Regions from separate parts of the Pantoea phytostimulans genome, predicted to be linked through region 3. Evidence: predicted binding sites of a transcription regulator. Region 3 holds the regulator's gene; each other region holds the start of a gene.
What was found. Region 3 encodes CRP, which controls carbon source genes, mostly activating them, when cyclic AMP is high. Its sites were predicted from a motif close to ATGTGANNNNNNTCACAT; they were not measured.
Positions count from the first base shown of each region.

Region 1: a site for CRP is predicted at 2,144-2,161, ahead of ACF2G4_RS16135 (nucleoside-specific channel-forming protein Tsx). Genes of this name have one in related genera too.
Region 2: a site for CRP is predicted at 1,837-1,854, ahead of ACF2G4_RS19110 (sugar transporter). Genes of this name have one in related genera too.
Region 4: a site for CRP is predicted at 1,642-1,659, ahead of ACF2G4_RS19125 (beta-galactosidase). Genes of this name have one in related genera too.

Region 1 is NZ_CP173698.1:3,458,160-3,461,740, reverse strand. Features, by position in the region: gene ACF2G4_RS16145 (response regulator) at 64-723, shown strand; gene ACF2G4_RS16140 (HAMP domain-containing sensor histidine kinase) at 720-2,075, shown strand; gene ACF2G4_RS16135 (nucleoside-specific channel-forming protein Tsx) at 2,354-3,220, shown strand; gene yjdN (VOC family metalloprotein YjdN) at 3,283-3,581, opposite strand, start outside.
Region 2 is NZ_CP173699.1:131,450-135,030, reverse strand. Features, by position in the region: gene ACF2G4_RS19120 (MFS transporter) at 1-658, shown strand, start outside; gene araC (arabinose operon transcriptional regulator AraC) at 762-1,640, shown strand; gene ACF2G4_RS19110 (sugar transporter) at 1,929-3,134, shown strand; gene ACF2G4_RS19105 (DNA-binding transcriptional regulator YciT) at 3,472-3,581, opposite strand, start outside.
Region 3 is NZ_CP173698.1:2,706,686-2,710,266, reverse strand. Features, by position in the region: gene ACF2G4_RS12730 (YccS/YhfK family putative transporter) at 1-1,042, opposite strand, end outside; gene crp (cAMP-activated global transcriptional regulator CRP) at 1,100-1,732, opposite strand; gene ACF2G4_RS12720 (OsmC family protein) at 2,035-2,439, shown strand; gene ACF2G4_RS12715 (phosphoribulokinase) at 2,594-3,463, opposite strand; gene ACF2G4_RS12710 (YheU family protein) at 3,525-3,581, opposite strand, start outside.
Region 4 is NZ_CP173699.1:136,003-139,583, reverse strand. Features, by position in the region: gene ACF2G4_RS19135 (DUF1471 domain-containing protein) at 382-687, opposite strand; gene ACF2G4_RS19130 (gamma-glutamylcyclotransferase family protein) at 1,077-1,409, opposite strand; gene ACF2G4_RS19125 (beta-galactosidase) at 1,769-3,581, shown strand, end outside.

The DNA.
Region 1 (3,581 bases), 750 kb from region 3:
ACTATCCAGCGCTAAACTGCTGCCAGCGCTACACTGCCAGCAACTTTTTAGAGGACATCATCCATGCGTGTGTTGTTAGTCGAAGATGATGAAATGATTGGCGCAAATTTACAGCAGGCGCTGGAAGCAGCGGGCTGGTCAGTTGACTGGGTTCGTGACGGCGTTTTTGCCCATAATGCCTGGGCTGAGGGCGGCTACAGCTGCGTATTGCTCGATCTCGGTTTACCACGTGATGACGGTTTGCAGGTGTTACGCCGGGCGCGCAGCCGTGGCGATGCGACGCCAGTGCTGATTCTCACCGCACGCGATACCGTGGCGCAGCGCGTACAAGGGCTGGACACCGGCGCAGATGATTACCTGCTTAAACCTTTTGATCTGCAAGAAGTGCTGGCAAGAATGCGTGCCATTACCCGACGTCGTCACGGCGCGGCAGATTCGGTGTTAGGCAGCGGCGATGTGCAGCTAGACATGTTGACGCGTGAAGTGATGTACAAAGGCCAGCGCGAGCAGCTTACCGCGCGTGAATATGCGCTTTTGTATGCCTTACTGGAGCGTCCGGGCGCCATTTTGTCTCGTGAGCAGTTGGAAAACCGCATTTACGGCTGGGGCGAAGAGGTCACCAGCAACGCGGTGGATGTGTTGATTCACGGTATGCGCCGCAAATTAGACAACGATGCAATCCGCAATGTGCGCGGGTTAGGCTGGCGAGTACCGGCAATATGAAACCTTTCACTTTTATGCGATCCCTGCGTAATAAATTATTGAGCACGCTGCTGATTATCCATTTATTGATGATTGGCGGCGTGAGCTGGTATTTCTTCAGCTGCTATGGCGACATGATTGGCACTATGAAGGATGATCAGCTCTCTAAAATCGCCGATGCCTGGGCAACCAACAAACAAATTCCTGCGTTAATGCCCCTTATGGTGCCAGCCGACAAGCTGAAAAGCGCGTTTGTGGTTCAGCTCTGGGATGCCGATGGTCAACTGCGCGCCAGCTCCTGGCCAGAGCTGCACGCCCCGCTGCAAGCGAAAAAAGGCTATCACGATGCCGATGTCGGCGGTTGCCATGATTGCGAATGGCGTATTTATACGCGACCCGGCCAACCCGGCAGCGATATCAAAACCATTCAGGTGATGCATAACCTGAGCTATATGAAAGAGTTGATGGTGAAGCGGGCACTCTCAGCGATCGTACCATTGATCCTAATGATGCCGCTTTCGCTGCTGGTGATCTGGTTGGTAGTGCGTAAGATCACCCGCGATCTCCGCGTCGCGTCGCGCCAGATCGCCGCCCAGGAAACACATCATCCCCACAATGTTTCGCCCGATGGCTTACCGGATGAGATCCTGCCGCTGGTTGCGGCTTACAACTCGCTGCTCGATAAACTGCGCGCAGCCTGGTCGGCCCAGCGTCAATTTTTGGAAGATGCTGCTCATGAACTGCGAACGCCTGTCACCGCTGTTACCTTACAGCTAGAAAATTTACGCCAACATATTCAACAGGGTGAAGCCAGCCGCCAGTTTGATCAGCTTGAAGCGGGCGTGACGCGCACACGTCATTTGGTCACACAGTTACTGAATATTTCACGTCAGGAAGATCAAACCGTGGTCGCCAGCATCGAGAATATTGAACTGGACGATCTGCTGAAAGAGAGCATTGAGCAGCTCATGGTTGTGGCAGATAAGCGTGGTATCGACATCGGTTTCAACGGCTCTACCCATTATCGTTTGCAGGCGAGCCGCTCCGAACTACGTAGCCTGTTCGACAACCTGATTGGTAACGCCATGTTACATACGCCAGAAGGCAGTTTGGTGGATGTTTTACTGCATCGCGTTGCGGGACAAACGGTGGTCGATATTGTTGATAACGGGCCGGGTATACCGGAATCGTTTATTGAGCGTGCTTTTGATCGCTTTGCCCGTTCGCCAGATGTGAAAGCTCAAGGCAGCGGTCTGGGTTTATCGATTGTGCGTAGCGTGGCGGAAAAGAACAGCATTCACGTCGCACTTTCCAACTGTTTCAATCCACAAGGCGCCATTTGCGGCTTGCAGGTTCGCGTTACCCTTCCCTGATCTCACCTGTTCAAAACGGAACCTGACAACGTAAACGGTTGCCTGGTTCCGTTCGCTACCCGCTATTAATGTGATCATCATCACATTTCAGCTGAATTATCATGCAACACATTTTGACAAACGTGAGCAAAATCTATTTTCTATCCCCTTGTTGCAGGCACGCTACGCGAGCTTAAAAACGCCTTTGGTTGATTAAAACAATTCACTGCCCATCAAGGGATCGATTTCACTCTGATCGCGCCAGTCGTGCAGCGGTCAAAAGCATGTGGTTAATGATAATGAAATTTAAAACGTTGGTAGCAGGTGCCTTGCTGGCATGTTCCATGAGCGGCGCTGCGCAAGCGGCTGAAAGCGATCCGCAGTATGTTTCTGACTGGTGGCACCAGAGCGTCAACGTGGTGGGCAGCTACCACACGCGTTTCGGACCCCAGTTCAACAACGATGTTTATCTGGAATATGAAGCTTTCGCCAAGAAAGATTGGTTCGATTTTTATGGCTACCTCGACCTGACAAATTTCTTCGGCGTGGGCAACAGCAATGCCAACGGCATTTTTGACCACGGCTCACCGATGTTCATGGAGATCGAACCGCGCTTCTCTATCGACAAACTGACCGGCACCAGCCTGGCGTTTGGTCCATTCAAAGAGTGGTATTTCGCCAATAACTACATCTACGACATGGGTCATAACAGCGATAATCGCCAAAATACCTGGTACATGGGTTTAGGAACCGACATCGATACGCACAGCGATGTTGGCCTTTCATTGAACGTTTATGCGAAATACCAGTGGGAAAACTACGGCGCGGCGAACGAAAATAGCTGGGATGGCTATCGCTTCAAAGTGAAATACTTTGTACCGATCACCACGCTGTGGGGGGGTAATCTGGGTTACGTGGGCTTCACTAACTTCGATTGGGGTTCAGACCTGGCTGAAAAAGGCGGCTCTTCACGTACCAGTAACTCTATCGCCTCTAGCCACATCCTCTCTTTGGGTTACGATCACTGGCATTTCTCTGCCGTGGCGCGTTATTTCCACAATGGCGGACAGTGGGCTGATGGCCGTGAGCTGAACTTTGGTAACGGTGATTTTGAAGTGAAATCTACCGGTTGGGGTTATTACCTGGTTGCAGGTTATAACTTCTAATGCCACAGGCGGCATTCGCCGCCTGCCTCGCTCTTCCCCACTTGGGGAAGAGCGCTTTGCCTTTATTCATGCGGCTTCAAAACATTGATGCGCCATGGAATTCCGAACTTATCGATGAACATACCAAACCCTTTGGCCCAGAATGTTTCCTGCCAAGGCGTTGTGATTTTCCCCCCGGCTGATAACTTTTCAAACCAGGCTTCACCTTGCGCCGTATCGGTTGTCGCCAGGCTGACCGCGTAACCTGCGTGCTCAGAAGCGGGCGGCTGATTAGGGTTGCCGTCACTTAACATCAGCTCCCCTTGCCCGATACGCAAATGCGCATGCATGATTTTTTCAGGGGGTAGCGGCGGCGCTGATT
Region 2 (3,581 bases), on a different replicon from region 3:
TACCAGCCTGACGATGTTGAGCACCATCAGCGTTTACTACTCAAAATATATTTTGAAAGACATCTCGATGATGTCGTGGATTAGCGTGGCGCAGTATCTGCCGGGACTGCTTACGCTGCTTATCATTCCTTTTCTCATCAAGAAGCTAGGCAAAAGAAATCTGGCGCTGCTTGGCTTATCGATATGCTGTATCGCTTATTTGATCCCTTTATTTAACCGGCAAGATGCACTGTTTGTGATTATCGCCACGGTGGTGCGCAGTATTGGGTTCTGTGGCATTGGGGCAACGATGTTCGCCTTTCTGGCTGACACTATTGATTACGGCGAGTGGAAAACCGGGCTGCGTATTGAAGGTATTCTGTTTAGCGCCGGTACGCTTGGTCAGACAGTCGGTATGGGATTCGGTACAGCGACGGTTGGCTGGATGCTAAGCGCTGCGGGATTTGTCAGTGGCGGCGGCGTTCAACCCGCCAGCGCATTACAGATGATCCAGTTTCTGTTTATCGCATTCCCGTTGGTACTCGCGCTGTTAAACATGGCGTTGCTCTATTTTTATCGGCTTGATGACATCTATCCGCAGGTCGCCGCCGACCTTGCGCAGGGCAAATTTGAGGCGCCAATTGTTGCGTCCTCAATCACGCTACAGGTGCATCCATAACGACCAACATTCTGAAAAGCTTCAAGATCGGAGCAGCAGCGCAGCGGAAATATTCCGTTGCGCTATGCTGCCTGACCTTATCAAGCCCGGCAGAACATAAAAAATGGCACAGGTTGAAGAAGCAGGCATGGTCGGTTTTTCCCCGCTGGTCCGGCGTTTTACTTTTAACGCCTGGATGGTAGCCGGTTTTACGCCCATTACACGTGGCAGCAAACTCGACTTTTTTATCCACCGCGCAGGCGGCATGAAGGGAGTGATCCTCAATTTAACCCTGCGTGGCAGTGGCAAAATCTATACCTCCAAAGGTAGTTTTCAGTGCCAGCCCGGCGAGGTTTTACTGTTTCCGGCGGGCGTGCCGCATCATTACGGCCGTGATGAACAGAGTGAATATTGGGATCATTTGTGGATTTATTTCATTCCGCGCACTTACTGGCTTGAGTGGCTGCAATGGAATCAATGTGTGGAAGGAATCGGGCGGCTTGTATTAACGGCACCTGAAGAAGCCGAAGAAATGCGATCGCGCTTTATGGAGGCTATTCAGCTTAGCGTCAGCGATGAGCCGTTAGCGGAAGCGCTAGCAATGAACGCTGTCGAAAAGGTGATTCTGGAGTGCTTTCGCGCTCAGCCAGACTTTCGGCAACCCAGAATCGATCCGCGTATTAAAAAACTCTGCCAGTTTCTTAATGAGCACATGACGCAAGAAACCCATATCGACCAGTTGGCTCGACTCGCCTGCCTTTCACCTTCGCGTTTAGCGCACCTGTTTAAGAAAGAGACGGGCCAAACGATATCGGCCTGGCGCGAAAAACAGCGTGTCGCCCGTGCCTGCGAGCTGCTGCAAAAAACCAACTTTGCGATAACGCAGGTCGCCCTGACCGTGGGCTATAACGATCCGCTCTATTTCTCGCGCATATTCCGCCACCACATGGGCGTTAGCCCACGCGAGTATCGGAAAAAACAGGACAAATGTAGCCGTGCTTAGGGGTTCTGTTAATGCGATGTGAAATGAGATGAAAGGAAGCTTATATTATTTAATAATCCCAATTAAAAATTATATCGATATCAAGAATAAAAAACGGCTCATTTATTTTTTATGATAAGACTTATTTTGATTCGGATAGAGAATACTAATCATATGGCTGAATATATCTAATCCCAACGCGCCAGATTTGCGAAAAATGCGACATTGATCACATTAAGCTTGAATGAAGGAAGCTCGCGCCATTACCATTGCGCGCTTTCTTATTTCAGGTTCCAGGGTTGATTAATTATGTCTGACTTGCAAACGGTGTCCCGTAAAGTTGCATGGCTGCGTGTTTTAACACTTGCCGTTGCAGCATTCATTTTTAACACCACAGAATATATTCCTGTTGGGCTTTTATCCGATATTGGATTGAGCTTTGGCATGGAGAGTGCGCAGGCAGGCGTCATGCTGACAATTTATGCCTGGATAGTGGCGCTTATGTCGCTGCCACTCATGTTGATGACCAGCAAAATTGATCGGCGCGTGCTGCTGCTGAGCCTGTTCAGTTTGTTTGCGGGCAGCCATCTGCTCTCATTTTTCGCCTGGAATTTTGACGTTTTGCTGGTGAGCCGCGCTGGCGTGGCGCTTGCACATGCGCTGTTCTGGTCCATTACAGCTTCGCTGGCTATTCGCCTTGCTCCTGCAGGGAAGCGCGCTCAGGCGTTGGGTTTATTGGCAACGGCAACGGCGTTGGCATCCGTGCTGGGCTTGCCACTTGGCCGTATCATTGGGCAAAGTTTTGGCTGGCGCGTCACCTTTTTAGTTATTGGTGTTGCCGCCATGATTCTGTTGGCGATGATTATCAAAATTATGCCGCGTGTCACCTCTGAACAGAGTGGATCACTGAAAAGCCTGCCGGGATTACTGACGAATCCAGCGCTGTTAAGCCTGTATGCGTTGGCGGTCATCGTTGTGACGGCGCATTTCAGCGCGTTTACCTATATCGAGCCGTTTGTGCAACAAGTGGCAGGAATGAGCCATAACTTCGCCACTTTACTGCTGCTTATCTTCGGTGTGGCTGGGATCAGTGGCAGCATTATTTTCAGCAAATATGGTGAAAAACATCTGTCGAACCTGCTGATTGGCGCGATAGCTCTACTCACCCTGTGTTTGATGACAATGGTAAGCGTTGCCCACAGCATGAGCGGTTTGATCGCTATCTGTGCGCTTTGGGGCATCGCATTCATGATCATCGGTATGGGAATGCAGATGAAAGTATTGACGCTGGCCCCAGAAGCCACCGACATCGGTATGGCAATGTTCTCAGGTATTTTCAACATTGGTATTGGCTTAGGCGCGCTGGTTGGTCAAACCGTCAGCATTGATCTTTCACTCTCCTCAGTGGGTTATGTTGGGGCGCTGTTTGGCCTGTCAGCGATGTTGATTGCAATAGTCGCATTCAAAAAATGGCCTGGCAGGGCGCGTCAGCAAGAACAAGATTTGGTCGCGTAATCGTGTTGAAGAGAGCCGGTAATTCTGCAAAGAATACCGGCTTATTTAATTAAAATAACCTTCGCGGCCTGTAATATACGTTAGTTACTTTTTAGCTTTTATTAGTTATAAAACTTTCCTGCTTTACGCGTTTAATTCCCAAATTAAATCCCTTTCAGCGCTGTTATTATTGACTAAATACACGATTTAATCTGTCCCAGAATGGCAAGGGGCGGCCTTGTTTTTAGCACGCAGGGTTTATGTATTAAAAAACGTGTTGATGAGGGCGAACGGAATCTTCTCTCTGTTCACCCATACATTACACCTAAAACAGGGGCAAGGTTAAAGCACCCACATTTCAGACGACCTTCTCATTAACCTGAATAACCGCCACGTTCTGTTCCTGAAGTTGTGTCAGGAGGGTGGGATGAAGGGCGCTGTCGGTTATCACCCGACGAACCTGAAAAC
Region 3 (3,581 bases):
GGAGGCGACGTTGGCGATCGGCCATTAAGTCACGTTGATAGAGCGGCTTTTGCGTACGTAACACGCGGGCGATGCGGTTGAAATGGTAAAGACAAAAATTGCCGACCGGGTTATCGGGATGCTGGCGCGTAATTTTTTCCAGTGCGCCCAGCTGCTTATCCATTGAGAAACGATCGGGAAGCTGGTGATAAAGGATATTGTCAGCTAAGACGCGCAGCCGTGCAGAAATGGTTTTAGCGTTCCAGCGGATCACCGCTTCGGCATGGCTTTGCTCAACCAGCTTTTGCACTTCTTCCGGCTGATGCAGACTGACCGAAATATGCTCCTGTAAATCCAACGCAACTTGAAAAGCCCGCTTCAGGCGTTTATGGGTTTCATCACCGTTGGCAGACAGCATATGCATCTGCTGATAGCAGATATTAATCAAATCCACTGCTTTTTGCTGACGCGCCAGCAGAGGTGGCAGCGCCTTTTCAGGATCGGTGAGTTGTGTCAGCAAGGTGTATTTCGCGTCGCAATAATTTGCCAGCTCGCGATAGACCAGACTCAGGCTTTCACGCATTGGTTGCTCTTTCCACAACCAAAACCAGAACCAGTTAAACAGGCCATACCACAGCGTACCGCCAATGTAGAGCAGCGGCGGAACCCAGACAGGCATGTGCCCCATCAGGCTTAAGGTGAAGATAGAGGCGATCAGCGCGCCGGGCAGTAAACGCCCGTGAAGTGGACTGATCTCACCCGTTACACCCAGCAAAAGCGGCACGACAAACAGAATCGCGGGCAGGGGAATGCCTTTCAGCGTGAGCCACTGAATAAGAAAGCTGCCAAGTGCAAACAGGCCGCCGCCAACGATCAGGCGTTTGAAGAAGCGCTTGTGGGGCGTATCAAGGCCAGCAATATTGCAGCAAGCGGGAACCAATGAGAACAGCAGACCTTTTTGCAGATCGCCAAACAGCCAGCCGAGCGCAACGGGCACGCAAAGGACCAGCGTTTGCCGCAGGGCATAATTGATCTCAGGATGATAAATGATTCGACGCCACATCAGCTCAGCGCAAATAATAACGGCGTGATGTTGCCATCACGCCGGGAGTGACAGGAATTAGCGGGTGCCGTAAACGACGATGGTTTTGCCGTGTGCTGAGATCAGGTTCTGATCCTCCAGCATCTTCAAAATACGGCCCACGGTTTCACGTGAACAACCAACAATTTGGCCAATTTCCTGACGAGTAATTTTAATTTGCATGCCGTCGGGATGCGTCATGGCGTCTGGCTGTTTGGCCAGATTAAGCAGTGTTTGTGCAATGCGTCCAGTCACGTCGAGGAAAGCGAGGTTACCCACTTTTTCTGACGTTACCTGTAAGCGACGCGCCATCTGCGACGACAGTCGCATCAAAATATCCGGGTTTACCTGAATCAACTGACGGAATTTCTTGTAAGAAATTTCCGCCACTTCGCACGCGGTTTTCGCACGTACCCAAGCGCTGCGTTCCTGACCTTCTTCAAACAGGCCAAGCTCGCCGATAAAATCGCCTTGATTCAGATAGGAGAGAATCATCTCTTTGCCTTCTTCATCTTTGATCAGAACCGCAACGGAACCTTTCACGATGTAGTAAAGCGTTTCAGCTTTTTCACCTTGGTGAATCAGCGTACTTTTGGATGGATATTTGTGAATATGGCAATGGGACAGGAACCATTCGAGTGTAGGGTCTGTTTGCGGTTTGCCGAGAACCATTCGCTATTATCCTCTGTTGTAATCGTGCCCAAAATACAGGGGACAGTTTCCCTGTCAGGCGATGAAAGCGTAAAGCATTTTCCATTTTGGAAATTATTCGGGCTGCATTTGGCGCAGTGCGCTTAATTCTTCCCGGCTCCGTCATCGAGTGACGAAAAATATTTTCAGCTCTGTTTGTAGCACAGCTTTTGCCGACTGTCTTGTGTTGTCTCGCTTCAGCAAAGTGCGGATTTCTCTGGATTGCTGTTTACCAGGTGAAAGCGTACTCTGGCGGCAAATCAGCATATTCTGGGAGCTAAATCATGCAGGCAAGAGTGAAATGGGTTGAAGGTCTAACGTTTCTTGGTGAATCCTCTTCTGGTCATCAGGTTTTGATGGACGGCAACGCCGGCGATAAAGCCCCTAGCCCAATGGAAATGGTGTTGATGGCAGCGGGCGGTTGCAGCGCGATTGATGTGGTCACCATTTTGCAGAAAGGCCGCAATGATGTAGTGGATTGCGAGGTGAAGCTGACGTCCGAACGTCGCGAAGAAGCGCCGCGTATTTTTACGCATATTAATTTGCACTTTATTGTCAGCGGCAAAGCGCTGGCTGACAAAGCGGTTGCACGTGCTGTCGATCTTTCGGCTGAGAAGTATTGCTCAGTCGCGATCATGTTGGGTAAAGGGGTAGAAATGACCCACAGCTATGAAGTGAAAGAACGGTAATTGCTGGAGGCCGACTCTCGGCCTCTCTATCCATCATTTTTCAAATTGCTGGTGCGTTGACTGCCCGCATTCACCGGTAACATCTACTTTAATCAGCTCATCAGGATTCATTCGTTGCCATCTTCCTGCGATTCGAATTATTTAGGGTAGATATTTATTCAATCCGCTTACCTTCCATTAATCGTTTTACCAATGGCCCCATAATCAACTCCATCGCTAATCCCATCTTGCCGCCCGGCACCACCAGCGTATTAATGTGCGAAATGAACGATCCCTGTAGCATCGCCAGCAGATAAGGAAAATCGATATCTTCCAACGCCTGAAAATGGATCACCACAAAGCTCTCATCCAGCGACGGAATGGTGCGTGCGGCAAACGGGTTTGACGTGTCTACGGTAGGAACGCGCTGGAAGTTAATATGCGTGCGGGAAAACTGTGGGGTAATGAAATTGATGTAATCCTCCATTGAACGCACCACTGAATCCATCACCGCTTCACGTGAATGCCCGCGCTCGCTGGTATCACGCACCAGCTTCTGAATCCATTCCAGATTCACAATCGGCACTACGCCAACCAGTAAATCGACGTTTTCAGCCACATTGTGTTGCGCTGTCATAACGCCGCCGTGCAGGCCTTCGTAAAATAAAATATCCGTATTCGACGGCAGCGGCTGCCAGGGTGTAAACGTGCCGGGCACTTGATTCCACGGCACCGCTTCATCATAGGTATGCAGATATTTGCGCGACTCACCCTGACCACTTTTACCGTATTCGATAAAAGAGTGTTCTAGCAGGCCGAAGTCATTGGCTTCGGGACCGAAATAGCTGACATGACGTCCAAGATCGCGCGCTTTGCGGATCGCCATGTCCATTTCCGGGCGGGTAAAGCGGTGAAAACTGTCGCCTTCAAGCTCTGCCGCGTGCAGATCCAGCTGCTGAAAAATCTTACGAAAGGCGAGGCTGGTGGTGGTGGTTCCGGCTCCGCTGGAGCCGGTCACCGCGATAATTGGATGCCGAGCAGACATAAAAAAACTCCCTGTGAGGTCGGGCGAAGAGCATTGTTAGCATGAATTTCTCGTTAGCGCATTAGCTGCGAAATTCATTGCGCGGCATGATATTTACCGTTTCATGCAGTTCAGACCA
Region 4 (3,581 bases), on a different replicon from region 3:
CTAAATAGACTCTGTTTATCAACCGAAGAAAAGTACCAGCGCAGGGAATGCTAAAAGATGGCGTTGTTCAGTTGAGTACGAATAATAAACAAAACGGGGATACTACAGTAAACAGCGTGATTTAACTGAAGGTTGTGATAACAAAATCAAAGCTGCCGAAGAAAACTCTGCACGTAACAGAAAGAAAAGAGTAGATTCCTTTATTAATGTAAGAGTATTGAAATTCCGTAACTGAAACTTATTAAAAAATAGGCTATACAAAAGAGGGAAAGTTTAAAGTGGTGTAAAAAAACACATTGTCTCGGCAATAAAAATAAGACAATGTGCTGTTGAGCAGTTAATGAATGCCTTTGATGTCGATGAATAATTAAACGTCACGGGTTAGCCATAAGCGACTTTTTCATTGAGAGTATACAGCGTCGCCGTCGCGGCTAGCAGATACTGCTCATCTTTACCTTGTTTGTGAGATTCGACTTCGGTGATGTGATATCCCACGGCACCCGCATCCAGGGCTTTATGTAACAAGGCGTCATTTAATTCCTCCATGGATGTCGCCCAACTTACCGATGTAACTCCCATAGGCTGAATGGAGTTTTTTTCACGAAAAGATAACCCTGAACGGATAAATACGGGTTTAACGGTCGGATGGGAAAATATAGATAAAACATCCTGAACTAATGCTTTCATTATCGAACTCCTCAGAAAACGGAAGGTAAAGCCGGCCATTAGGAAAGCGTAAACACGATTGATTGTTAGACGTTGTTGCACTGTTAGCGCTGATCAACTTCGACAACGTTGATGATCACGAATCTTGTTAACAAGTTGTGATGGATGTTATCAAATACCCTTTTGTGTTATCTGTTTTAGCTTTTGCTGCTAATTAATTGCTTATGAAAACTTCAGCCACATTTGAATTAATGTTTCAGGAGAATATTTTCATCTGTTTACAAGTTGGGGGTTTCAGAAACAGTTACAGAGAGGATTAAATACGCGGATGAGGTGATGAGTGGAACCAGCGAAACAACGAAAATGTCAGTGAGGCCGCGCTGGTTTGGAAGGGCCAGTTCAGTAGATTATCAGCTGATTTGTGGCTGAAGTTGATATACCCAAGCCGTAATCTGTTGATCTGCTGCTGTTGTGACACTTACTTCAACGCGATCATAACCCTCTTCGAATTCATCCAGCATCGGCCAATGCGGCTCAAGCTTGTCAGAGAAAAAAAGGTAACCATTGACGCGTTGGCCGTTCTTATCCAGCACAACGCCTGGGAAGTCTGCTGCTGCTCCCCAGCCCCGCTCATAAAAGGTCCCCGTTACATAACCTTGTTGCCATTCACCGCCAATATTTTCCAGAATATGTGCATTAGAGCGGCCCGGACATAATGTGCCGTAGACAAATAATTTCTTCATTTTCCTTCAAGCATTCCCTAAATAAAACTCACGTTGGCGTTGTCCGGTAACGCTATCAGACTCATCACCGGGTCAAAAAATATGCCAAATTATTTTAATCAGTGCAAAGCGTTCCCGGCATAAATCGATACACAGCAAACCGAGATAAAAGGGGGGTTATAACCTGCGCGTCATCTCATTACAGCGCGCGCTAAAGGCGCTCAAGCGTGGGTCAATCGGCTTAACCGCGGTTATGTGATCGCGATCAGACTCTTAAGGCGATAGCAGATTTCTGTATGTTGGCGACAGCCGTCTACAGCTTCGCATCGAAGCTTTCCGCTAAGTTAGCAGCCTGAGCGGCAAACAAAGCGGGAATGCGAATGGAGAAGATTTGGTTTGGTACTGCTTATTATCGTGAATATCTGCCAGAAGAGCGTCTGGAAAAAGATATCGCCATGATGAAAGCAGCGGGCATCAATTATGTACGCATCGCTGAAAGCACCTGGAGCACCTATGAACCGCAAGAAGGCGAGTTTGATTTTTCTTCGGTAATAACGGTTCTTGATCGCATGCATGCAAATGACATTAGCGTGATTATCGGTACACCTACCTACGCGGTGCCCGCCTGGCTGGCAAAACGTTATCCAGAAGTGTTGGCGACAACGCCGCAGGGTCAGAATAAATATGGGCCACGGCAAAAAATGGATATCGCTAGCCCGGTTTATCGCTATTACGCCGAACGTATTATTCGTCAGTTATTAGAGGCCACGGCTGCACATCCTGCTGTCATCGGTTTTCAGGTTGATAACGAAACCAAATATTATGAAACCAGTGGCCATCACATTCAGGTGGCCTTTGTTAAGTCGCTACGCAAAAAATTTAATGATGATCTGGCTTCGCTTAACCGCGCTTTTGGGCTGGATTACTGGAGCAACCGCGTGGATGCCTGGGAAGATTTCCCGTCAGTGGAAGGCACTATCAATGCCAGCCTTGGCGCGGAGTTCAAAGCTTTTCAGCGCCAGTTAGTGACCGATTTCCTGTCGTGGCAGGTCGAGTTGGTGAAACAGTATCGTTCAGCGTCGCAATTTATCACTCACAATTTCGATTTTGACTGGCGCAACTGGTCATTTGGCCTGCGCGCTGAAGTTGACCACTTTGCCACGTCACGCCTGCTGGATGTGACCGGTGTAGATGTCTATCATCCCGGGCAATCACGCCTTACTGGCGCGGAAATCGCGTTTACGGGTGATATTGCCCGCACAACTAAAGATCAAAACTACTTTGTATTGGAAACCCAGGCGCAAGCGTTTAAAGACTGGACGCCTTATCCGGGGCAACTGAGATTACAAGCGTTTAGCCACATCGCTAACGGTGCGTCAATGGTCGGCTACTGGCATTGGCACTCAATTCATAATGCCTGGGAAACCTACTGGAAAGGTTTACTCAGCCACGATCTGCTGCCGAATCCTGTTTATGATGAAGCGTGCGGCATTGGCAACAGCCTTGAAAGGTTATCCCCCGTATTAGCGGGCCTGACCAAGAGCAATCGCGTGGCGATGCTGGTCAGTAACCGTTGTCTGACGGCGGTGGACTGGCATCCGTGGCGCGGGCATCAATTTGGCGGTGACAAGGCGCATCAATACAACGACTTTTTCCGTAGCTGGTATGACGCACTGTATCGGTTGAATATCGAGCTGGATATTCTTGATGCTGATGATCCTCGCGCGCTGCGTTATGACGTATTAATTGTGCCGTTGCTGTATGCCGCATCGGATGAACTGCTGATACGCCTGAATACTTTTGTCGAGCGCGGCGGGCATATCATTTATTCTTTTAAATCGGGATTCGCAGATGAAAATCTGCAGGTGCGCACCGCCTTGCAGCCGGGCATTATTGGCGAAGCGTGTGGCGTTTCCTATCAGCTGTTTGTTGAGCCTGATGATGTGCGGTTGTCGCAAGAGACTTTTCGGTTAGAAGGTGATGTCGGTTGCGTAACAGACTGGATGGAATTATTGCAGCCCACCTCAGCAGAAACAGAAGTGCTGGCGCGCTATGAGCATCCTTACTGGGGTAAATATGCGGCTATCACCCGTAACACGTATGGCGAAGGTTCGGCGACCTATATTGGTTGTAACCTGTCGAGCGAAGGCATGGAGCACATCTTTAGCGGGCTTCTGGCCACGCCAGCATTGA